Regions from separate parts of the Alteromonas sp. ABV2_168 genome, predicted to be linked through region 2. Evidence: predicted binding sites of a transcription regulator. Region 2 holds the regulator's gene; the other holds the start of a gene.
What was found. Region 2 encodes FNR, which switches genes on or off when oxygen is low (the NO sensors DNR and NnrR bind a similar motif). Its sites were predicted from a motif close to TTGATCTAGATCAA; they were not measured.
Positions count from the first base shown of each region.

Region 1: a site for FNR is predicted at 5,253-5,266, ahead of hemN (oxygen-independent coproporphyrinogen III oxidase). Genes of this name have one in related genera too.

Region 1 covers NZ_JBSWYQ010000004.1:122,999-134,989, reverse strand. Annotated here, with positions in the region: gene moaB (molybdenum cofactor biosynthesis protein B) at 1-158, shown strand, start outside; gene moaC (cyclic pyranopterin monophosphate synthase MoaC) at 158-643, shown strand; gene moaD (molybdopterin converting factor subunit 1) at 640-888, shown strand; gene ACXAH4_RS08305 (molybdenum cofactor biosynthesis protein MoaE) at 889-1,365, shown strand; gene modA (molybdate ABC transporter substrate-binding protein) at 1,407-2,159, shown strand; gene modB (molybdate ABC transporter permease subunit) at 2,161-2,826, shown strand; gene ACXAH4_RS08290 (ATP-binding cassette domain-containing protein) at 2,814-3,827, shown strand; gene hemN (oxygen-independent coproporphyrinogen III oxidase) at 3,820-5,193, opposite strand; gene ACXAH4_RS08280 (TonB-dependent receptor) at 5,327-7,882, opposite strand; gene ACXAH4_RS08275 (hypothetical protein) at 8,146-8,430, opposite strand; gene ACXAH4_RS08270 (DUF3718 domain-containing protein) at 8,821-9,216, opposite strand; gene ACXAH4_RS08265 (DUF3718 domain-containing protein) at 9,547-9,942, opposite strand; gene ACXAH4_RS08260 (4a-hydroxytetrahydrobiopterin dehydratase) at 10,213-10,518, shown strand; tRNA gene ACXAH4_RS08255 (tRNA-Met) at 10,680-10,756, shown strand; tRNA gene ACXAH4_RS08250 (tRNA-Met) at 10,794-10,870, shown strand; gene ACXAH4_RS08245 (MHYT domain-containing protein) at 11,055-11,991, shown strand, end outside.
Region 2 covers NZ_JBSWYQ010000014.1:9,662-21,652, reverse strand. Annotated here, with positions in the region: gene ccoO (cytochrome-c oxidase, cbb3-type subunit II) at 1-208, shown strand, start outside; gene ACXAH4_RS18280 (cbb3-type cytochrome oxidase subunit 3) at 210-383, shown strand; gene ccoP (cytochrome-c oxidase, cbb3-type subunit III) at 388-1,347, shown strand; gene ACXAH4_RS18270 (FixH family protein) at 1,501-1,980, shown strand; gene ACXAH4_RS18265 (heavy metal translocating P-type ATPase) at 1,977-4,358, shown strand; gene ccoS (cbb3-type cytochrome oxidase assembly protein CcoS) at 4,363-4,554, shown strand; gene ACXAH4_RS18255 (sulfite exporter TauE/SafE family protein) at 4,547-5,215, shown strand; gene fnr (fumarate/nitrate reduction transcriptional regulator Fnr) at 5,237-5,980, shown strand; gene uspE (universal stress protein UspE) at 6,084-7,004, shown strand; gene ttcA (tRNA 2-thiocytidine(32) synthetase TtcA) at 7,096-8,034, shown strand; gene rssA (patatin-like phospholipase RssA) at 8,038-8,973, shown strand; gene ACXAH4_RS18230 (DUF2987 domain-containing protein) at 9,007-9,645, opposite strand; gene ACXAH4_RS18225 (glucosaminidase domain-containing protein) at 9,645-10,430, opposite strand; gene ACXAH4_RS18220 (hypothetical protein) at 10,423-11,172, opposite strand; gene ACXAH4_RS18215 (LysE family translocator) at 11,234-11,869, opposite strand; gene cobB (Sir2 family NAD+-dependent deacetylase) at 11,870-11,991, opposite strand, start outside.

The DNA.
Region 1 (11,991 bases), on a different contig from region 2:
CCCGTGCTATTGCCGGGTTTGCCAACCGGACTGCTATTTTCTGTTTGCCGGGCAGCACCGGTGCCTGCCGCACCGCCTGGGAAGGTATTGTACGCAGTCAGCTGGATTCTGAATACCGTCCGTGTAACTTTGTAAAACACCTTACCGGTGAACTGTAATGAGCGGGTTCAGTCATTTAAATGCCAGTGGCGAAGCCAATATGGTCGACGTGTCCGGCAAGCAGGAAACTCAGCGTGAAGCGCTGGCAGAAGGCTACCTGTATGTGTCTGATGCCGTTATGACAGCCATTTCAGAGCAAACAGTGATGAAAGGCGATGTGTATGCCGTAGCCAGAGTAGCGGGCATTCAGGGCGCGAAACGTTGCGCTGATTTAATTCCGTTATGCCACCCGTTACCGCTGACCAAAGTGGACATCGGCTTTACCGCTGAGCCTGAACAAAACCGCATTCACACGACCTGCTTTTGCAAAGTCAGCGGCAAAACCGGCGTGGAAATGGAAGCACTTACCGGTGTGAATATCGCCTTACTGACATTGTTCGACATGTGCAAAGCGCTGGATCCGGCCATGCGCATTGAAGGTGTCAGAGTGTTACAAAAGCGGGGCGGTAAAACCGGTGACTGGGAGGCAGAGCAAAAGGCATGATTACCATAAAAACCTTTGCGCAGATCCGTGAAATCAGTGGCGACAGCGAGCTTTCTCTTCCCCTGCCGGAAAACTGCGCTACCGTTGCCGGTCTGAAAGCGCATCTTGCAACCCGGTCATCCGCCTGGGAGCAGGCCTTGTCGGCCGGGGTGCTCTGTGCGGTTAATCAGTCGCTGGGTGACGAAACCAGTGCGGTTAACGATGGTGACGAGGTGGCGTTTTTTCCGCCGGTGACAGGAGGCTGAATGTTTGCTGAAGTAACCACAGCCTTACTGGATGAAACGGCTTATGTTGAAAAGCTCCGTCAATCATCGCACAATGCTGGTGCAATAGTAACGTTCACCGGCCTGGTCCGTGACTATAACGCTGACGGTGAAATTGAAGGTATCAGTCTGGAGCAGTACCCCGGGATGACCGCAAGTGCCATGCAACAGCTGTTGCAACAGGCCTTAGACAGATTTGCACTGCTCAGTGCCGGTATTGTACACCGTGTCGGTTACATCGGAAATTACGAGCCGGTGGTGTGGGTAGGCTGCAGCGCCAGCCACCGTAAGGCCGCCTTCGACGGCGCAGAATTCGTTATGGATATGCTGAAAAAGTCGGTGCCGCTTTGGAAGAAAGAACATGCTGACGGAAAAACAGCATGGGTTGCCGCAAAGGCATCAGATGAAGAAGCCGCCATGAAGTGGCTCAGGAATGAAGGTTTATCAGACAATTTATGAAGAACAGGATGTGTCGGGCGTATAAAGTCTGTCTGTGTGTCATGCTACTTCTGGCAGGTAAAGGATTTGCCGCAGAGCAGGTAGTAAATATTGCCGTTGCCGCCAATTTTGCCGGGCCGGTTAAACATTTCGCCAGTGCCTTTGAAGAAAAAACCGGTATCCGTCCGGTTATAACCGTCGGTTCAAGTGGCACTTTATTTGCGCAAATCGGCCACGGTGCCCCCTTTGACGTATTTCTTTCTGCTGATGCAGCCAGACCAGAAGCGCTGGTGGCCGAAGGCAAAGCAGATAAGCAAAATCTGCGCAGTTACGCCAGAGGGCGTCTGACACTGGTAACCAGACAGTCAGCGCCGTCCGGGCTGGAAGAATTTCTGACAAGACAGTTCAACAAACCTGTTGCCATTGCCAATCCCAAACTCGCGCCTTATGGTCTGGCGGCTGAACAGGTGTTTTCCACGCTGCCTGAAAATACCGCACTTCCTTTTAAACTGGTACGTGGGAAAAGTATTTTACAAGCGTGGCAGTACTTTACTGCAGGTAATGTGGACGATGCGTTTGTGGCATGGTCACTGGTGAAAAATTCGAAAGCAAATTACTGGTTAATCCCTGCCTCCATGCACGATCCCATCGTACAAAAAATGGTGATTGTTAAACATAACCAGCACCCTTATGCCGCACGGCGGTTTATGCAATACATGATGTCACCGGCGGTGCAGAACGCGCTGGCAGACTGGGGATATCAGCCGCTAAAAGCGCGGCAAAAGAAAAACAAGGATAAAGCCGGTGAACGGTGACATGGATGCTATCTGGCTCACTCTGGAACTGGCACTGATCACCAGTCTGGTGCTGATGCTGATTGCCACGCCGTTGGCATGGAAGTTATCCCGCTGGCAGCATAAAGCAAAGAATCTGGTTCTTGCTGTGGTGGCGCTGCCACTGGTGTTGCCGCCCACTGTGCTGGGTTTTTATCTGCTGGTGGTGTTTTCCCCGGATGCACTTGCAGGGCAATTATGGCAGGCCGTAACCGGTCAGCAGCTGGCCTTTTCTTTTTCCGGACTGGTGCTGGGGTCGGTGATTTATTCACTGCCCTTTGCCGTACAGCCTCTTTATGCCAGTTTTATTCAGCTGGACAGTCGTTATATCGATGTAGCCCGCACCATGGGAATGTCCAAATGGTCACGTTTCCGTCGCATCATTATGCCTATCTGTAAACCCGCCTTTATCGTTGCACTTGGATTAAGTTTCGCCCACACCATCGGTGAATTTGGTGTGGTGCTGATGATAGGCGGCAATATTCCGGGTGAAACTCAGGTACTGTCTATTGCGTTGTTTGAGCATGTGGAGGCACTTGAATACGGTCAGGCTCATGCGCTTGCTCTTGGCTTGCTGGTCTTTTCCTTCCTGCTGATGGCGCTGCTTTACCGCTATAACCGAAACGGAGTGTCGTCATGGAAGTCGTAGTGCAGGCAGCATGGGAAAATCTGCAACTCAATGCCAGTATTCAGTTACCGGCAACGGCACAATTTATTGGCCTGAGCGGACCATCCGGCGCCGGTAAATCAACATTACTGCGTTGCCTGGCCGGACTTACCGGTTCTGCAAAAGTCACCGGGCAGTGGGAAAATAGTCGCATTGCCAGGGTCCGCACAGGGCTCGTGTTTCAGGACAGTCTGTTATTCCCCCATTTATCAGTGGGGCAGAATTTACTGCTGGCGGCAGATTTTGCAAAACAGCAGACCTATCACTTTGACGAGGTGGTTCTGGGGTGTAAATGTAATCACCTGATGACACGTATGCCCGATACACTCTCGGGAGGCGAAGCGCAGCGGGTAGCCATTGCCAGAGCCATTTTAAATTCACCGCAAATCCTGTTACTGGATGAACCGGTGAGCGCGCTGGATAATACGTTAAAACACGATGTGCTTAAGTATTTAACAAAGCTGGCCCGCAGCGGTCTGAAAATGCTGATGGTGTCCCACGACCTCCGTGAACTGGCTTTGTACAGTGAATACATGGCATGGATGGAGCAGGGCAGTATTGTCCATCAGGGCGCATCAAATGATGTGCTGGCACAGTTAACTCCGTCTATGCCAAATTTCGAACAGCAGTTCAGTGTGCTTAAAGGCGCACTAAAAGCACATCTGCCTGAGCAAGCTTGTTATGCCATAGAATGCGAAGGGCATACGCTCTATGCACGCCATCCTGTGGTCAGTAAGGAACAGGCCATGCTGACCATCGACGCCAGGGATGTCAGTATCGACCGGCAGGAAGCCAATGCCTCTTCCATTGTCAACGCCTTGCCCTGTGTCATTGAGTCCGTGTCTGAAAGCCGGGCCGGGCAGGTGATGATAAATCTGATGTGTGGCCGCAGCAGATTGTTTGCGCTGATCAGCCAGTTGTCCCAGGAACGGTTACAGTTCCGTGAAGGAGAAACTGTTACCGCCAGGTTTAAACTCAGATAACTCTGGAATACCGGTGCTGAATTGCGGCGCTGCCTTTAAGGTAAGCGTCGAAGGTCATACAGATGATGCGGATAAACAGTCTTGCTGACGGAAATACCTCGATACCCGTTCCGGTTACCTGTAATAAACCATCTTCTTCAAATTCTCTCAGTGCCGCAAGTTCCGGCTTAAAATGATGGCGGAACTGAATACCGAAAAGCGCCTCTGTTGCAGAAAAATCCACGGAAAGATTGCACATTAATTGTTGGATAACGTAGCGTCTGAGCAGATCTGAGGGCGACAGAAACACCCCTTTTTCTGCAATTTCTTCATTGCTATCAAGTTTGCCGTAATAGTCATTCAGGGTTTTCGGGTTTTGCAGATAAGCATTGCCTGCGGCACTGATAGAGGAAACACCCAGCCCCAGTAAATCCAGGTCCCCCCGAGTGGTGTAGCCCTGAAAATTCCGGTGCAATTTTTTATTACGTTGCGCTTCAGCCAGTTCGTCAGATGGCAGGGCGAAATGGTCCATGCCAATCATTTCATAACCTGCCTGTGTAAGGCTGGTGATGGCTTGTTTCATGAGCCCTGTTTTTACCTGGGCAGAGGGCAGCCACTCATCTTTTATTTTGCGCTGGGCAGCAAACCGCTCAGGCAGATGGGCGTAGCTGAACATGGAAATCCGCTCCGGCGTCATCGCCTTTACCGCTGCCAGTGTAGAAGCAAAGGTATCTGCTGTCTGGTGAGGCAGGCCGTAAATCAGATCCAGATTAACAGATTTAAATCCGGCGGAACGGGCGCAATCTACCAGCGTGGCGATATGGGATGTGCTCTGAACCCGGTTTATCGCTTCCTGCACACGGTAATCGGTATCCTGTACGCCAATACTCAGGCGGTTATAGCCTAAAGAGGACAGGTGTCGCAAATAAGCAGGCGTGGTACGGCGGGGATCGATTTCAATACTCATTTCTGCATCGCTGACCACATCAAAAGCCGATGTAAGCATGCCTGCCAGGCGTGTTTGTTGCTGCTCTGTGAGGAACCCCGGCGTGCCGCCTCCTAAGTGTATTTGCTCCGCTTTACGGTGCCGGAAAGCAGGCGCGCGCCGTTGAATTTCTTTTTCCAGATAATCCAGATAACGATCTGCTTTTTCCTGATGTCTGGTCACAATTTTATTGCAGCCGCAGTAATAACAGAGGCTGTGGCAGAAAGGAATATGTACATACAGTGAAACGCCGCTGGCCTGAGTGACACTCAGTGCTTTTTCCAGAGGCGCTGGTTCAGATAACCCGGAAAACGTTAACGCGGTTGGGTAAGAGGTATAGCGCGGCCCGTTAATATTGTATTTCTTCAGGCGTGCGGGATCGAATAATTCGTTTGCTGACATGGTTATTCCGGCTTGAGTAGAATGCACGGAAAGTATAATCAGCAGACAAAGAGGTGTTGTTGATCTACTTCAAGTTTTCGCCAGCCAGTTTTGTATAACGCAACCGGCCGGCGTTTACTCTTCGAAATGACAATCAGAACTCGCGGGTAACAGTCACACCCCAGGAGAGCGGCTGGCCGGGATAAGCCATAAGCTTGCCGGCCTGAACAGGTACATCGAAACCGTTTCTGGCGATGTACTCTTTATTTGTCAGGTTCCTGCCCCATAACGTGATGCGTGTATCCCACTGCGGGACTGACAGTTCAACCCGTGCGTTCACCAGGGCATAACTGCTGCTGTGTTTATACGGATCGTTAGTATCATCAAGGAACAAGTCTCCCGTATATTGATAATCTGCAGCCATGACAACCGGATACCCGCCTGCCATTAATGTGTGTTGCAACGTCAGGCTGGCAGAGGTTTCCGGTTCAAACCCCAGGCGATCACCGGTTCTGGAGCAGTAGGGTGTATCTGCAAAAGGCCGGCCGGGATCATCCGTCCCGGTATGCCAGGGATAAGCAACCTGGCAGGTGCCTTTTTCAAAATCGTCAAAACCGGTAAGGGTACGGGCAAGGGTCAGGCCGGCACGGGTATCGGAAACAGGAAACCAGACAATTTCAAGTTCATACCCTTTGGTATGTAAGTCGCCGGCATTTTGTAAATTAAAACCAAGACCGGTAAAAGTCGAGGCCTGAAAATCTTTGATTTGGGTATAATGCAGTGCACCGTTAATACGCAGGTTTTGCCCCGGAAATTGCTTTTTCACACCCAGTTCGTAAGCGGTGGCTTTTTCAGCGTTAAATTGGGGGCTTAACCCTTCGGCAATACGATCTGTATTCATGCCTCCCGATTTAAACCCTGTGCTGGTACTGGCATACCAGAGGCTATTGTTATCTGGTTGCCAGCTTACTTTCAGCGTCCCTGTAAGTTGTCCGTCGTTACGTTTTTCATCCAGATCACTGCGGGGAAGTACCGATGCTGAACCGAGAAAATAATAGCCCCAGCCCGCCTGAGTAAAAGGAAGTAGCGCACTGAGTTGCGTGTAATCAGGGGGATTGCCGGTTGCCAGGCTCTGAGCAAAAGAGCCAAGGGCGACAGCGGCACTCAGCGGATCAGGAATGTTTTCAGTACCTGTTGGTAATCCGTCAATGTCAGGACCCTGTTCATCAAAGCGGGCGGTCAATGTTTTATCCTCGCGGGTGTATCGTAATCCGGCGGTGAGGGTAAATTCTTCAGCAAATTGCCAGTCAGTCTGGCTGAATACGGCCAGGCTGTCCTGCTGCTGATAAGCATTGTGGGCAAACTGAGTCTGGCCGGGCGTGGCTGATGCAACAGCGGGGACAAGGCCGGATGTTGCTGCACTCAGGGCATTTACGCCGTCAGTCAGGGGTTGCAGTTCAGCCGCAGACGCTGTGAAAAATGCCGGAAATGCGTCACCGGTGGTGATAGCAAAATCCAGGTCAAGGTTCTGGCTGAAATACCACAATCCGGCGATGGTAGTGACATGCTCACTGGACCAGGTTGCCCGCAACTCCTGGGAAAACGCCTGTTGTCGGGCGTTATTGGTAGTGGAAAGCAAGTCTGCATCAGTAAAATCTGTATCTGTCTGGTCGAAGCTGTCAAAGCCACGCCAGGCTGTGATGGAGGTGAGCAATAATGCGGGGGATGTTTGCCAGTTTATTTCTGCAGAAAGCCCCTTGTCCTGCATGCGGGATTCGGGCAGGGAGCTGAGTGCCGTGGTATAGCGGTAAAACTCATCACCGGTAAATAAGGTGGCATTGAACGGTGGCATCATAAGCAAGGTGTCTGTTCCGTATTTCCCTTCGACACCGTTTGCTTGCCGGTTATCCTGCAACGTTAATGCGCCGCAACAATGTTCATCGAGTTCTGCGTAATCGGCAATTATCCGCACTGATACGTCGTCTGACGGCGTATACAGGGTTTGAAGACGCACACCGGAACGGTTCCTGTCATTAATTGTGTCGTCACCATAGCCTGTGTCATCAATCCATCCATCCCTGCGCGTACTGAAGCCTGATACTCTGGCAGCCAGTTTATTATCAATTACATTAATTGACGTTGCTCCGCTTAGCCGGATCAAATCATCATTGCCGGCGGTTACTGTAATAAAACCATTGCCGGTTTCAAAATCAGGTTGTCGCGTTCTGAAAACCACTGCACCAGCCGGTGTATTTTTACCGAAAAGTGAGCCCTGAGGGCCGCGAAGAATTTCTACAGTATCAATATCGACTAAATCATTGATCACCGCATTCTGACGAGACCGGTAGACGCCATCTACATAGAGACCGGTAGAAGACTCAAAACCGTAATTCTGCGAAGAGGTACCAATTCCCCGAATGGAAAAACTGGAGTTGACCGCACTTTGACTTTGAAAGGCAGAAAAAGCGGGTACATAACCCTGAATGTCGAAAACGTCCATTGATGCTGTTTCATTAATCATCTTTCCGGTGATGGCAGACATGGCAACAGGCACATCCTGCATATCCCGCGGGCGCTTCTGAGCGGTAACTTCAATATGTTCAAGTTTGGTCGGAGAAGGATCTTGCCGGGCAATACTTTGAAAAGAGGTGATTAAGGCGGTACTGATCAGAGAAAAATAAAACAACCTGCCTGTTGAGCTGTGCGACATGAACAATTCCTGTTTCTTATTTTGTCCGGTCCTTCGCTGCGATGAATAGGTTTTTCAGACTCCTTTTGAAAAACGGCCATTATTCTGCCCGAATAATCAGCAACTTTCATGACAATTTTATAAAAACAGAAACAGGTATGAGCAGGGCGGGAGGAACTATATACGGATAGCACAAAAAATTGCGGCCCGTAAAACGGGCCGCGGAGATGCAGATGTTACTCTGCTTACCATGTTGAAAGGTTCAACACCTTCCCTGGTGCATGTTACGGGTTAGCCGCAACAAGATGGTCTGGTAAATTTTTTAAAAGAAGTGTCTTTTTGTTTTCCTGCAGGGAGCTGAAGATGTCTGCAGTTTGTTGTTCTTCTACGGCTGCCGCCGTCAGAATAGTTTTGTCTAAGGACTTACCTGCGCGAACTTTCTTTTTCACTGAAATCTCTGCAACACCGGAAGCCGCTGCTACGGAGGCTGTTTCGCTAGTGCCGGCCAGAACAACATTGCTGGAAGCCAGCAGAGATAAACCGATTAGTGTTGCTTTGATAGTTTTCATTCTGTTTATCCTGTTTAAAAAACAGGGCGCCGGAAGCGCCCGCAATGATGTTGTTTGTTCGCTATCTATTAAAGGCGATAATGACGCCGTTAGATACGCCCGGGCTGATACTTGGGTATGTGATAAAATACGATAAATTTGGTATCTATATATTTTACAACTAGTTACGTCATTTTGGTGGGTGTATTTTCTCCCGGAAATTGTTGTTTTTACCCTGTGACCAGCTTTAACCAGCTATTTCGTATTTTCAACTATAACTTTTATGATGGGGTGAATTTTTCTTATTTATCAATTCTATAAAAGAAAAAAGCGACGTTCCCGTCGCTTTTTAGAGTGCAGGCGTTAACCTGCTACCATGTTGAAATGGTATCTTCTGTTTCGTCTTAATCCTTAGAGGCGCTTAGACAAAACATCCGCGATAGGGCTGCCCTGGTTACCAGTTTCGTTTACCCAGGCCTGAAGGGTTTTGCCATCAGCTTCCGGTGCACTCAGGTCGCTCTTGGGCATTTTCTTCACCAGCAAGGTGCCGGTTTCTACTGCGTTGCTGCTGATGGCAGTACGGATAAGGCTGTTGCCACCACAGCTGATGCCAGAGTAGTAATCACGCAGCTTCAGGCGGTAATCAGATTCTACCAGACGAATTTTCTTACGCAGCTCACCTTTATCGTCAGCTTGTACAATAGTGCAAATGTTAGCCAGATCATCATTGATGTCCGCTTGCGCTACGCCAGTAAAACCTAAACCCATTGTTGCTACGATGAGAGAAGTCTTAACAATTTTCAACATGGTTAATTCCTCAGAAATAAAATTAAAAAGTGGTGTTGTTTGTTCGGGTTTAATTAAACTAAATTAATGCAGAATGAAAAATAGCAGGATGAATACTAAGGTATGCCGTGAAATACATTAACCTGATTATTGTTAGATAAGTAATTGTATTTGTTTGCTTAATTATCTTTTTGGGGTCTGGCATTTTAATGTTTTTATCTCAGAGCATCAGCGAAAAAGACCTGGCCGGATTTAAGACGAAAAAAAGCGGCGTTTCCGCCGCTTCTTAAGTGCAGGCTTTCGCCTGCTACCATGTTGAAATGGTACTTTAAATTTTTAGTCGTAATAAAATTACAGACGCTTAGCCAGTTCGTCAGCGATAGGGCTGCCCTGGTTACCAGTTTCGTTAACCCATGCCTGCAACGTTTTGCCATCAGCTTCCGGCGCTCCCAAGTCACTCTTAGGCATTTTCTTAACCAGTAGCGTACCAGTTTCTACTGCGTTACTGCTGATGGCAGTACGGATAAGGCTGTTGCCACCACAGCTGATGCCAGTGTAATAGTCGCGCAGTTTCAAACGGTAGTCAGATTCTACCAGACGAATTTTCTTACGTAGTTCACCTTTGTCGTCAGCCTGAACGATTGTGCAGATGTTAGCTAAGTCGTCGTTGATATCAGCCTGAGCTGCGCCAGCGAAAGTTAAACCCAGAGTTGCAGCGATGATAGAAGTCTTAACAATTTTCAACATGGTTAAATCCTCGAAGTAGTTAAAAGTTTATGTTGTGTTGTTTGTTCGGGACCTATTAAACAAAAGTTGAAGAGGAAGAAAAATACCAGGGGATAAACATGGGTATTTGAACTGATACCTAACTGAAGGGGACTTGTAAAGTTTGCAGCCCGGACTGGGCTTCACTTTCTGCCGACGAAAACTTGAAGAGTGAATCCGCTAAGGACAAAGTAAGCGTAATAACTATATAAACAGATTTACACTTCTAATAATGAAAGCAGGAGCAATGACATGACAGAAAAGCTAGATGATCAGGCGATTGCCGCAGCGCTCACGGAATTGAACGAAGGTTTAGCAGAAGATAAGCAGTGGGTTTTAAAAGAAGGGAAGTTGACGAAGCGATTTGCTTTCAGAAACTTTATCCGCGCCTTTGGCTGGATGTCTCAGGCTGCCATATGGGCTGAAAAACTACGCCATCACCCGGAATGGTTTAATGTTTACAATAAAGTAGATGTTGCATTGACGACCCATGATGCAGGTGGAATTACTGAGCTGGACTTCAAATTAGCTACCAAAATGGAGAGTCTTTTACAGTAATTTGTATGCGGTTTGAGCGGTCTGCCGGAATATTGTCCGAACAGTCAAAAAATTGCAATATTCTTACTTCTATCCCTTGCCAAGGATTAATGCCTATGTATAATACGCACCACTCAACGGCAGGGGGCTTTCAAACAGCCAACAGCCGGTAAGTAAACGGACGCGGGATGGAGCAGTCTGGTAGCTCGTCGGGCTCATAACCCGAAGGTCGTTGGTTCAAATCCAGCTCCCGCAACCACTTTACTTCTTTGAGAGCACAATCTATTTAATTCGGACGCGGGATGGAGCAGTCTGGTAGCTCGTCGGGCTCATAACCCGAAGGTCGTTGGTTCAAATCCAGCTCCCGCAACCACTCCGAATGTTTAAATTCTAATTTATTTCCGTATTTTTTCCACAAATAAGTCATCACTTTTTATTAAGTTGCGCTTCACCGTACTTTTTCGGCAACTTCACGACTTTCGCCCTGCAACTAATTTGTACTTCACTCAATAGCTGTTACGCTAACTATTGATAATAAACTATACACGGACTTACTGATGCTCGAATGGCTGATGTCTTTTTTTGTCATTCCTGACACCTCTCTGTTACTTACCGGCGAATATTCACCTGTTCTGGTAACTATTTCCATTTTTATATCGGTTGCTTCTTCTTATATGGCTTTCCGCGTAGCCGGTCAGGCCGCAGAATCTGAAGACAATAACCGGAGACTCATTTTGCTTGGTCTGGGAAGTCTGGCGCTGGGAGGCGGAATTTGGGCCATGCACTTCATTGGCATGCTGGCTTTTGAGTTGTGTACTCCCGTTAGCTGGGCTCCGTGGACAACATTTATGTCCTTTATTCCCGGCGTGCTGGCAGCATTTGTTGCATTGCAAAGTTTGACTCACCGGAAAGTGAAATTTTCTCAGATATTTATTGGCGGCGTCCTTGTCGGCTCGGGTATCGGGGCGATGCATTATACCGGGATGGCGGCTATGGAAATGGCGCCTCTGTTACGGTACAACCTGCCTGTTTTTGCCTTATCCATCGTTGTGGCGGTATTGCTGGCCATGTTGTCTTTATGGATAAAGTTCGGTCTGAAGCGATTTGCAATTTCCCGCGGATTTAAAGGTACCCGTGTTATCGCCAGCGTTGTGATGGGTTGTGCGATCACGGCAATGCACTATACCGGTATGGCTGCCGCCCGCTTTGTTGCCCCTCCCGGATTGGAAACCTCTGCTCAGGATCAATCTCTGTCGTACATCCTTGCTGGCTATGTGAGTTTCTTCACGTTATTGATTATTGGCATTGTGATGGGCGTTACATTGTTGTTCCGTTACATGGATATTTCTCAAAAGGCTGAGAACAGCCGCCGTACCCAGCTTGCGCTGATGGATACTGCTATTGATGGCATCCTTACCGTCAATGGCCAGGGAACTGTGCTGAATATGAATCAGGCGGTGACAACCATACTGGGCTGGACAGAGGAAGATCTTA
Region 2 (11,991 bases):
ACCGGAGTCTAACATGCCCGGTTTCCCGTGGCTGGCAGAGAATACGCTCAGCGGTGAAGATACCGCGAAGAAAATGGAAGTGTTCCGCGGCTTTGGTGTGCCTTACACCGATGATGATATCGCCGGTGCACAGGCGGCAGTAAAGGGTAAAACAGAAATGCAGGCCCTGATTGCTTACCTTCAATCCCTCGGCACATATCTGAACTGATATGGATCAGGGAATAGCGGGCAGCATTTTTACTGTCGTAGTGTTTGTTTGCTTCATTGGTGTGGTCTGGTGGGCGTTCAGCGGTCGCAATAAAAAGCGGTTCGATGAAGCGGCTAACCTGCCCTTTGCCGACGAAGTGAAAGAGAAATCTCAAAAGAATAAGCAGGAGTCTTGAACTCATGAGCACGTTTTGGACAATTTGGATCTCAGTGATCACACTGGGTACCATTATCGGCTGCTTCATCCTGTTACGCTGGGCACTGGCTAATAAAACCGGTGTAGCAGAAGGTGAAGGCATGGGGCACGTCTTCGATGGTATCGAAGAAATTAATAACCAGTTACCCCGCTGGTGGACTATTTTATTTTACGTTTGTATCGTCTGGGGCTTTGTGTATCTCGCTTTGTTCCCGGGGTTAGGTGCATGGCAGGGTTTCCTTGGCTGGAAAAGTTCGAACCAGAACATCCAGTCACTGGAAGAATCTGCTCAGGCCCGTGCTGATGCGAAAGAGAACGGATTACTGGTTAAATACGACCGCGAGCTGGATCAGGCTGCGGAATTGTATGACCCGATTTTCGAAAAATACGCGGCAGTACCGGTTGAAGAACTGGCCAATGATCCTGAAGCAGTAAAAGTAGGACAGCGTCTGTTTTTACAAAACTGTTCACAGTGTCACGGTTCTGATGCAAGAGGCGCCAATGTGGGCTTCCCTAACCTCACCGACGACGACTGGCTTTACGGAGGCAGTGGCGCAAAAATTGTTGAAACCCTTACACTGGGTCGTCAGGCCGCTATGCCTGCATGGATTGCTTCCATGGGTGAGCAAGGTATCAAAGAGACGGTTGCCTATGTACTCAGTTTGAGTGGCCGGGAACAGGAGCCTGAAATGACTGCGCTGATTGATGACGGAAAAGCCCGCTTTATGGTGTGTGCTGCCTGTCACGGCATGGACGGTAAAGGTAACCAGTTACTCGGTGCGCCGAATCTGACGGACAATATCTGGCTGTACGGTTCTTCTGAACAATCGGTCACTGAAACGCTGACTTACGGCCGTAATGGCGTGATGCCTTCATTCAAGAAAACCCTTGGTGATGACAAAATTCACGTTGTCGCCGCCTACGTGTACAGCCTGTCTAACTGACCCTGGTTAATTACACTGCTGTCATTCAAAAAGCCCTGTTTTCAGGGCTTTTTTGTGTGAAAATACAAACAGAACTTGATGGAAATCATCATAGTAAGTTTTATTTCCTGTAATCTTGCACCTTCAGATGTGCGCAGTTAAATAAGTGGTGATATGCAGACGCCCTGGTATAAACAATTCTGGCCCTGGTTCCTGATCACGGTACCTGTGCTGACAGTCATTATGAGCGGTTTTCTCATCCATTTTGCCACTTCCGGTGAAGACAGTCTGGTCATTGACGACTATTACAAAGAAGGAAAAGCCATCAATGTGCGTCTGGACAAAGTCGAACGGGCGAAAAAGCTGAATATCACCACCGATCTCACCATTGAAGGAAGCCGCGTCGCGCTGAAGTTTCATTCCGGTATTCCCCAATCCGGTGCCGCACTGAAACTGACCTTTTTCCACGTAACCCTGGAATCACTGGATACCGAATTATTACTTACCCGTGATGCCGGTGGCGTGTACCGCGGCACAACGGATACCGTTTTGTCGGGTAAATGGCGCGTTTCACTCACACCGCTGGATGAAGAATGGAAAATCCAGAATACACTCCAATTACCGGCCTCCGGTATCATTAAGTTTAACCCGTGAGCGACGACTCTTCTTGTTACCACTGTGGCGAGCCTAATATACCCGGTAAGCCGTATACTGCATTTGTACTCGGGCAGGAACGTCATTTTTGCTGTCCGGGCTGTCAGGCCGTGGCTCAGGCCATCACCGGGAACGGACTGGAAGACTATTACCGCTTCCGCACTGAACCGGCCTCTAAAGGTGATGCAGCATTAAGCGAAACACTGGATAAACTGTCTGTCTATGACGAGCCTGCCTTACAGGAAGAGTTCGTCGTTGATAACGGTAATAACAAGCATATTGAGCTAACTCTTGAAGGCATAACCTGTGCGGCCTGCGGCTGGCTGATTGAAAAGCAATTGTCGCGTATCACCGGTGTCAGCCAGATTGCGGTGAATGTAGCACAGCGACGCGCAGTGGTTATATGGCAACCTGAGGCAGTATCGCTCAGCAGCATCATGGCTACGCTACGGCGTATTGGTTACCCGGCGCTGCCGTTTCAACCGGACCAGCATGAAGCTTCATACAAAGCGGAAGATAAGCGCTTTTTGAAAAAACTCGGCCTCGCAGGTCTGATGACCATGCAGGTAATGATGCTGGCGGCGGCCCTGTATTTTGATTTATTCGATGCAATGGATGCACAGACACGGTCTTATTTTCACTGGATAGCGTTGGTTCTGACCACACCGGTGGTGCTGTATTCCGGCAGTACGTTTTACGTTGGCGCGCTTAAGGCTTTGTCGGCCCGGACCGTGAATATGGATGTACCGGTGAGTATTGCAGTGTTGGGTACCTGGCTGTCCGGTCTGTTTGCAACGGTTACCGGTCGCGGCGAAGTGTATTTTGAATCAGTTTGCATGTTTATTTTCCTGCTTTTACTGAGTCGTTTTCTGGAACACCGGAGCAGGCACCGCGCCGCGCAGATCTCAGCGAATATGTTGCAGTATATTCCGGTAACCGCTAATCAGGTGGCTGCGGATAACACCGTAACACAGGTACTGGCGAAATCGCTCAAAACCGGCGATGTTGTTGTGGTCAAAGCCGGAGAGACCATTCCCGTAGACGGTATTGTGACTGACGGTGCCAGTGAAACCGATGAATCGATGCTTACCGGCGAGTTTAATCCGGTGCGTAAACAAACCGGCGATACGGTGTTCGGGGGTACGGTAAACCGTACCGGCGTAATAACGGTAACGGTAACCAGGGCGTTAAAATTTGCGCTGGTAAATCAGATCATCCGTCTGCAATCCACCGCTATGGCTGCGAAGCCCCGGGTCGCTCTTATGGCTGACCGCTTTTCCAGTTATTTTGTCGCCGTAGTACTGATTACGGCTGCATCTTCATGGGCTTACTGGCACTGGCAGGGTAATGATAATGCCTTTTGGATCAGCATCGCGGTACTGGTAGCAACCTGCCCCTGTGCGCTGGGGCTGGCTACGCCATCTGCCCTCACCTGCGCAATGGCAAACCTTAACCGGCATGGCATTTTATTGAAAAGAGCCGATGCACTGGAGCAAATCAACCACGTAGATACCCTGGTGCTGGATAAAACCGGAACGCTGACCGAAGGAAAGTTTGCTCAGATAAACAGCTGGTTTGCTGAACCGGCACGGGAAAATGAAATCCGTGCTTTGATGGGAGCAATAGAGTCCCGTTCAGAACATCCGGTTGCCGCTGCCTTTGTTTCTGATAACAATCAGGGATTAATTCTGAGCCAAGTTGACGTTGTGGCCGGAATGGGCATCAGCGCGCAATGCAATGGCCGCAGTTATAAAGCCGGTTCGGCTTCTTTCACCGGTGTTGATGCCGGCCTGTCGCCCTTTCCCGCTAACGTGTTTCTTACCGAAAACGGTGTGCCCGTTGCCGCCTTTCGTGTAGCAGATAAAATTAAAGCGGATGCCGCAGACAGCCTGAGCAAATTGGCGCAACTGGAGCGGATAATTCTGAGTGGCGATATTCAGCAAAATGTTGACGACATTGCAGCGAATTTACCTGTAGACAAAGCCACAGGCGGGAACAGCCCTGAAGATAAATTAAATGCCGTGACAGCCCTTCAGCGGCAGGGCCGTCATGTCATGATGCTGGGGGATGGTATTAACGACGCGCCGGTGATGGCAGCGGCTGATGTTGGCATTGCAGTGGGTAATGCCACGGATATCGCAAAAAGTGCCGCGGATGTGATTTTATTAAATGATAAGCTGGCTGTACTCGGACACCTTACTCTGATGGCCAGAAGAGTAAAAGCGACAGTCAGGCAGAATATGGGATGGGCCGTAGGCTACAATCTGGTTATCCTGCCGTTTGCAGTGTCCGGCATCCTGACGCCGTGGATGGCGGTGATTGGTATGAGTCTGAGTAGTATTCTGGTAGTAACAAATTCGACGAGACTGTTAAAGTAACGCTATGAGTATAATTTACGTCCTTATTCCCCTTGCTGTGATCATTGTGGCCATTGCCATCGGCGTATTTTTTTGGGCAGTAAAATCTAACCAGTTTGAAGACCTGGATCGCCAGGGCTACAGTATTCTTTTCGATGATGATTTATCTCCTGAAGAAAAAAAACTGGCCGAAGAACGAAAAAAACTCAATGAGTGATCTGTCGTTTTTTTCTGCCTTGCTGGTCGGGCTGGGCGGAGGCGTTCATTGTGTGGGAATGTGCGGCGGCGTATCGCTGGCACTGTCTGCCGCCACGCCGGCAGGCTCATCGCCTTTACCCTATGCGCTTAGCTACAACTTTGGTCGTATATTCAGTTACATACTTGCCGGCGCTGTGACCGGCGGCATCGGGCAGATAGCGAAAGAAGCTGTACCCGTGACCGGCCCCGTACTCGCCGTCATCAGTGGCATTATGCTGATTGCCATGGCCTGCTATCTGGGTAACTGGTGGCGTGGCCTGACCGCTGTTGAAGCCCTCGGCAGTAAACTCTGGCAAAGAATTCAGCCGTTGTCGAAACGGTTTTTACCTTTCAGGTCTCCTACTAGCGCCTTTCCCTATGGTATGATTTGGGGATGGTTGCCCTGTGGACTGGTTTATTCCACCCTGACATGGGCACTGGCTTCAGGGACGGCAATATCCGGTGCTGTAATCATGGCCGGTTTTGGTTTAGGAACGCTACCGGCGTTGCTGGCTGTCCGGGCTGGTGCAGACTGGCTTTCCTCAGGTTTCAGACAACCCGTAGTTCGTCAAATCATTGCTTTGAGTTTGCTGTTGTACGCATTATTGCTGTTGTGGCGGGCTTTAAGTACTATACATTAGAATTATCGCAAACAGCGGAAAGTGAGCATGCAAAAACGTTCGGATTTTTCTATACACTGCCAGAATTGCAGTTTCAGTCATTTGTGTCTGCCCGTGGCCCTCAATAAAACTGAGATTGAGTCACTGGATGACATCATTGAACGCAAAAAGCCTTTGCATAAACACGACACCCTGGTAGAAGCCGGCGATAAATTTACCTCTCTGTACGCTGTGCGGGCAGGTTCATTTAAGTCTTTTGTCACCGATAAAGAAGGTGAAGAGCAAATTATCAGTTTCCACTTCCCGGGCGATATTATCGGTTTTGACGGTTTACGTGACGACACTCACCAGAGTTACACTCAGGCGCTGGAAACTGCCATGGTGTGTGAGCTGCCCTATTCCACCCTTGAAAAAATGTCTGAGCAATTCCCGAAATTGCGCCATCAGATCATGCGTTTTATGAGTGCTGAAATTAAGCAGGATCATGAAATGATGATGCTGCTGAATAAAAGGACGGCAGAAGAACGTCTGATTTATTTTATCGCCCATCTGTCCGGTCGCTTCGAAGAACGGGGTTTTTCTCACCGTCAGTTCAATCTGAGTATGACCCGCAACGAAATCGGTAATTATCTCGGATTAACGGTAGAAACGATCAGCCGCTTGCTGACCCGCTTCCAGAAAGAAGGCATTATCAAAGTAGACGGGAAGCTCATTACTGTTCTGGATTTTGCGGCTATGGATAAAAAGCTGCACTCTATGGACATTCCTACTCTTTGCGTGGATTAATATCCCGTTGAAATATTGATCTGAAACAAGGTCTCTCCTGCTGTAAGTCTTATACTAAAGATGAAGGCAGTATTTATTGTCTGCATCAATAAGGAGAGACGCCATGATCACCTGCAAACGTATTCTCGCCGTCGTTCAGGCCGACAACCCTGAACAACCTGCCCTTTCAAGAGCCATCGAAATTGCCCGTAAAACCGGTGCAGAAGTACACGCACTGCTTGTTGTATACGACTTTTCTTATGACATGACAACAATGCTCACCCGCAGTGAGCGTGAAGCCATGCGTGATGCGGTAACCAAAGACCGCATTGCCTGGGCAGAAAAAAATCTGACCCGCTACGATGATTATGATGTAAAGGTTGCTGTTGAGTGGAGTGATAAACGTTACGAAGCCATTACCCGCTACACCATTAACCGTCAGGTTGACCTGGTCGTTAAAGCTACCCGCAAACACGATGATTTTGCATCAGTGCTCTTTACACCAACAGACTGGCACTTACTAAGAAAATGTCCGGCTCCGGTTTTACTTGTCAAAGCTCATGCCTGGCCTGAACACGGTAATATTGTTGCGGCAGTCAATGTGGGTACAGAAGACAAAGAACATGCACAACTGAATGACAAGTTGACCGGTATCGCAAAGGATTATGCAGAGTTACTGAGCGGTCAGGTACATCTGGTTAATGCCTATCCTTCTGCCCCACTGAATATCGCCATTGAGATCCCCGATTTCAATCCTGAGACGTATCATAACGCTGTGCGCAATCATCATGTTCAGGAAATGGAAAACCACAGCGCTAAATTTGGGATCGGCGTAGCAAATTGCCATGTTGTTGAGGGATTACCTGATATAGCCATTCCGAAAGTGACTGAACAGCTGGATGCAGAACTCGTCGTCATCGGTACCGTGGGACGTACAGGCATATCAGCCGCCTTTTTGGGCAATACTGCAGAGCATGTTATTGATAACCTGAATTGCGATGTGCTGGCGGTTAAACCTGACGGGTTTACGTCTCCGGTTAAGTAAATGCGCGATAACGGAATGCTGCTTGTGTAGCAGCATTCCGTCTGCTTTTGTATAATGGTACTTTTATTTTTCCAGCCAATTCTGAAGTGCCATGAATCAAGTAACATCTACGCCATCTGAGAACGCCAGTCACAGTGCGCAAAGTAAACAAAAATACAACTTTAACAAGTTGCAGAAAAGACTTCGCAGACATGTTGGCAAAGCCATCGAAGACTTCAATATGATTGAAGACGGCGACAAGGTCATGGTGTGCTTATCCGGCGGAAAAGACAGCTATACCTTGCTGGATATCCTGCTATTTTTACGCAAAATTGCACCGGTCAATTTCGATATCGTCGCGGTTAACCTCGACCAGAAGCAGCCCGGCTTTCCGGAGCATGTGTTACCTGAATACCTGAATTCTCTGGGTATTGACTACAAAATTGTAGAAGAAGATACCTATTCCATTGTTAAAGATAAAATCCCTGAAGGGAAAACCACCTGTTCACTGTGTTCAAGATTAAGACGCGGGATCCTGTACCGTACTGCAAAAGAACTCGGCGCAACCAAAATAGCCCTCGGTCATCATCGTGATGATATGTTGGAAACATTGTTTCTGAACATGTTCCATGGCGGAAAGCTAAAAGCCATGCCCCCCAAACTGGTAAGTGATAATGGTGAACACATTGTTATTCGCCCGCTGGCTTATTGCAGTGAGAAAGACATTCAGAAATACGCTGACGCCACTGAGTTCCCGATCATCCCCTGTAATCTTTGCGGTTCTCAGGAGAATCTGCAAAGACAGAATATTAAAATGATGCTGCAGGACTGGAATAAGCGTTTTCCGGGTCGCATTGAGTCTATGTTCCGTGCAATTCAGAACGTTGCCCCATCACACCTCGCTGATGGCAATTTGTATGATTTTAAAGGGATCAAGGCCACAGGCGCACCGGTAGAAGACGGTGATACAGCCTTCGACAAGCCGGATTTTACCAGTGCGGTCAGTGATGATGCACAATCCCCTGTTCAAATTGTTAATCTGACGGAATAAACCATGAAAATCGGACTCGCACTCGGTGCCGGCGCTGCAAGGGGCTGGACACATATTGGCATCATTGAAGCACTTGAACGGCTGGGCGTTAAGATAGATGTGGTTGCGGGTTGCTCGATAGGTGCTTATGTGGGTGCAGCCTATGCAAGTGGTAAGCTTGAGCCCCTCAAAGAGTGGGCTTGCTCGTTAACAGAATGGCAAATCCTGTCTTTAATGGGTGTTGGCATCCGCAAAGGTGGCATTGCCAGCGGACAAAAAGTGTTTACCAAACTGGCGGAAGAATTTTGCGCCCCGTCTTTTGAAGAGATGAATAAACCCTTTGCTGTGGTTGCCACGGATTTATACTCCGGCCGCGAAGTCATGTTCAACCAGGGGCCCGTTGATAATTGTATTCAGGCATCCTGCGCAATTCCTGCCCTGTTCAGTCCGGTTGAATATAATGGCCGGTGGCTGGTGGATGGTGCTGTCGTCAATCCTGTACCTGTAAACCTTTGCCGTCAACTGGGCGCAGATTTTGTGATTGCGGTGAATCTCAACGCTGATTTCAAGCCTCAGCGCCTGGAAAGACCAGCCGCAGAACATGAAAAAATCCAGAAAAAAACCGATGACTTTTTCTCTAAAGGTTCAAATATTGTCAGGCAGTGGTTTTCACCGGAATCCAGGTCAGATAAACCGGAACCGCCGGGGATCCTGAGTGTCATGAGCAGTTCTCTTGAAATACTGCAAGCCCGCGTGACCCGCTCCAGACTGGCCGGAGATCCGCCTGACGTACTGATAGAGCCTCATCTTTCAGATGTAGGACTGATGGAGTTTCACCGTGCTGGTGAATTATGTCTGGAAGGGGAAAAAACAGTAAACCGGCTGGCGGAAGAAATTAAATATCAGTTAGTCATTGAAGATAATATCGAAGAAAATACGACAATCGGCACCGCTTCATAGGAAGCGGTTCCTTTACATTTTCTGCTTACCGGCTCAGCGCACGGCTTTTGCCGTTATCCTCATCGGCACATCCGGCAAAGTCAGGCCTTTACTTTGTTCTATCCAGTCAGCAGGTAACGTCACGATGCCCATATTGATAGAAGGCGCATCTTTAAGAGGCATACTGATGTTATCATCGGCAAACTGTATATTCAGCCCGTCGACAGTAGGCATCATGAATGACAAAAAACTGCCCATAGCATTGAAGAATGATTTGTATTGTTCGAGCAGAAATACCAGTTCTTCTTTCGTGTAGGTTTTGGAAAGATAAGCCGGCTTCGTCTCGAGCTGAACGGACATATCACACAAGTTCGCCGCTTCCGCCAAATCAATTTCAACCACTGCTTCTGCCATTTTAAGTATCTTATCATCAGGCACGGTGAAGCGGTTTTCCGGCGAAACAGTAAGTGGCATCACCTGTTTTTCTGTGATGATTTTCGCATCGTTAATACCACACAGATACCCTTCCCCTACACGCACAAAACCAAATGCAAATTGCAGAGCTTGCGTATCTTCACCATCGAGCTTTTTAACATGGCTATAGAAACGGCTGTACTCAACCTGAATGGTTTCAGCCGACGCCTGATACATGTTCAGACAAAGAAAGCTTGCTGCCAGTAAAGCCTTTTTCACTACATATAATCCTTGTTATAACGGATCATCGCCTGTAATTCCTCAACATAAGCGACCCCGCGTTCCGAGTAATTCATCAGTCCTTCAGCCAGCGCAACGCCGGTAACAGGAAGCTGATTGCTGCGCAGTGTATTTCGAATATCGCGCAGTTCCTTGTAGGCATAATGGCGGTTGATGTTTCGCATATAGGTATAAGTGGCTTTCGACAGGTTCGGGAACCTGGCCACTTCATGATCGAGTCCGTCACTTCGCCGTGACGGGACAAAACCGCATCCTTTTCTGAAACACCATAGTCCGAAGAAGTTATATCCTTCAGTAGCAAAGCGGCTGGTTCCCCATGCAGATTCATTTGCTGCCTGAGCAAGAACCAGTGATACCGGTAAAATATCTACACGGCGCATCAGTACCTGAAGTTGTTCTGTTAAATCTGCGCCTTCGTCCACTTTGTACTCATTGACCAGCCAAGCTATGCGGTTGGTGTCGTCTTCACTTAACGTTTCACCCAACGATAACTGTCGCTGCAATGTTTGAATATAATGACGCAGAGACAGAAGATATTCGTTTTGTTTCTCGACTTCAGGCTTGAGATACGAGAAGAAAGCTTCCTTTTTCTCCTGCACATTTTCAATCTCTTTGAAGTCCGGTACCGGCTTTCTTGCCTGTTCTGTCACCGGAATATCCAGAATATCCGGCTCCCTTGAGGACATGATCCAGGCATTGATAACAATTACCAGTAATACGGCAACTGTGATCAGTACAATTTTCATCGTTTCTCTTTTATGCATCGAACGTCGACTCCTGTCCCGCTGATTCGTTAACCTGATGATTTTCCGCAGTATCAAACAGTGTGGTATACAGCATACCAGTCACCACAAAATATAGCGGCATAATCACTAAAAAGGCTAACCCGAATGTAAAAATGCTTAACAGGAACAGTACGAGAAAAATAACAAAAAGAACAATAAACGATAGTATAAATTGATTCACTGCTTTGCAGGATGTGATGATGGCCTGCAATACCCCCAGCTTCTTATCTGCAATCAGAGGTAAGGTAAAGGTGGTGGCTACGAAGAGGTACAAACCGGGCAGGATGAGCACAGTCAGCCCTATTTGTACCAGAATTGTAACCAGCAGCTGTGCCAGAGCCAGCGGTAAAACCCAGGACAAATAACGAAATACATCACTGGTTTTAATTCTGTTACCCCTGGCGATATTAACTCCCATCAGTGACAACCCGGCTGACAACGGCGCAACAATCAGGATCATCGCGATATCAAGAATACCCTGTTGTTCAGCGGGCATTGCAGTAAGTTGCTCTATGGGATAAATACCGGAGATCACCATGGCAAACGCAAACACGACCAGTATGATAAGCGCGCACGCCTGAAAAATCGGCCAGAAGTTACTTTTCAGCAGGTTTACTGATGTGGAGGCCAGTTTTCTGAAATCAAATAACCCTTTGCCGTTCAACAGGTTAAAACGGTCATTGTACAAGGCTTTTTTGTTGTCAGGTTGCATATCAGGCACTCAGATACTTCTTTAATTCAATAAGTTGTGGCGATTATACCCCAATGGGCCAGATTGCCTACTACGCTAAGACTAACTTCACAGCCAGCCCGATGAGTAAGACGCCCATGGCCCGGTCGAGCCAGTAGCCTTTTGACCGGATAGCACCTGCAACACGACTGGTGCTGAGCAAATAGGAAAGCAGACAAAACCACGCCCCCGTCGCGAACGACAGATAAAGCCCGTACATTAACCGGATATCTGAAGGCGTTTGTGAGTCAATGATGACAGTGAACAGTGACAGGAAAAATAAAGTGGCCTTAGGGTTAAGGCCATTGGTAAGAAACCCCTGAATGAACGCTTTTTTAGCGCTGATAGCCGGTTGTTTAGCGGCGATTTCAGCACCTGCTTCATTGTTTGTCTGTGCAGGGCCGCTTCTTAGCGCTCCCGAAGCGAGATATAACAGGTAGGCAGCTGCAATATAGGTAAACGCAGTATAAAGCCAGGGTGTGGTTTTCAGTAGTACGCTAATTCCGACGAGTGAATAAGCCACATGGACCAGAATTGCCACGCCAATCCCCACACTGGTGAACATGGCTGTCCTGCGACCATAAGCAACACTGTTACGCACGACTACAGCAAAATCAGGCCCCGGGCTGGCTACTGCCAGCAGGTGTACCAGAGCGATAGTAATAAATTCATCGAAATACGGCGACATTTACAACGTGGCGGTCAATGATAACTCTTCAAGCAGACTGTCGACAAAGTTAGGAACAACTTTAGATGCCGGGCCGTGGTATGACTCATCGAACATGTCGCAGCGATCACTGGGTTGAAGAT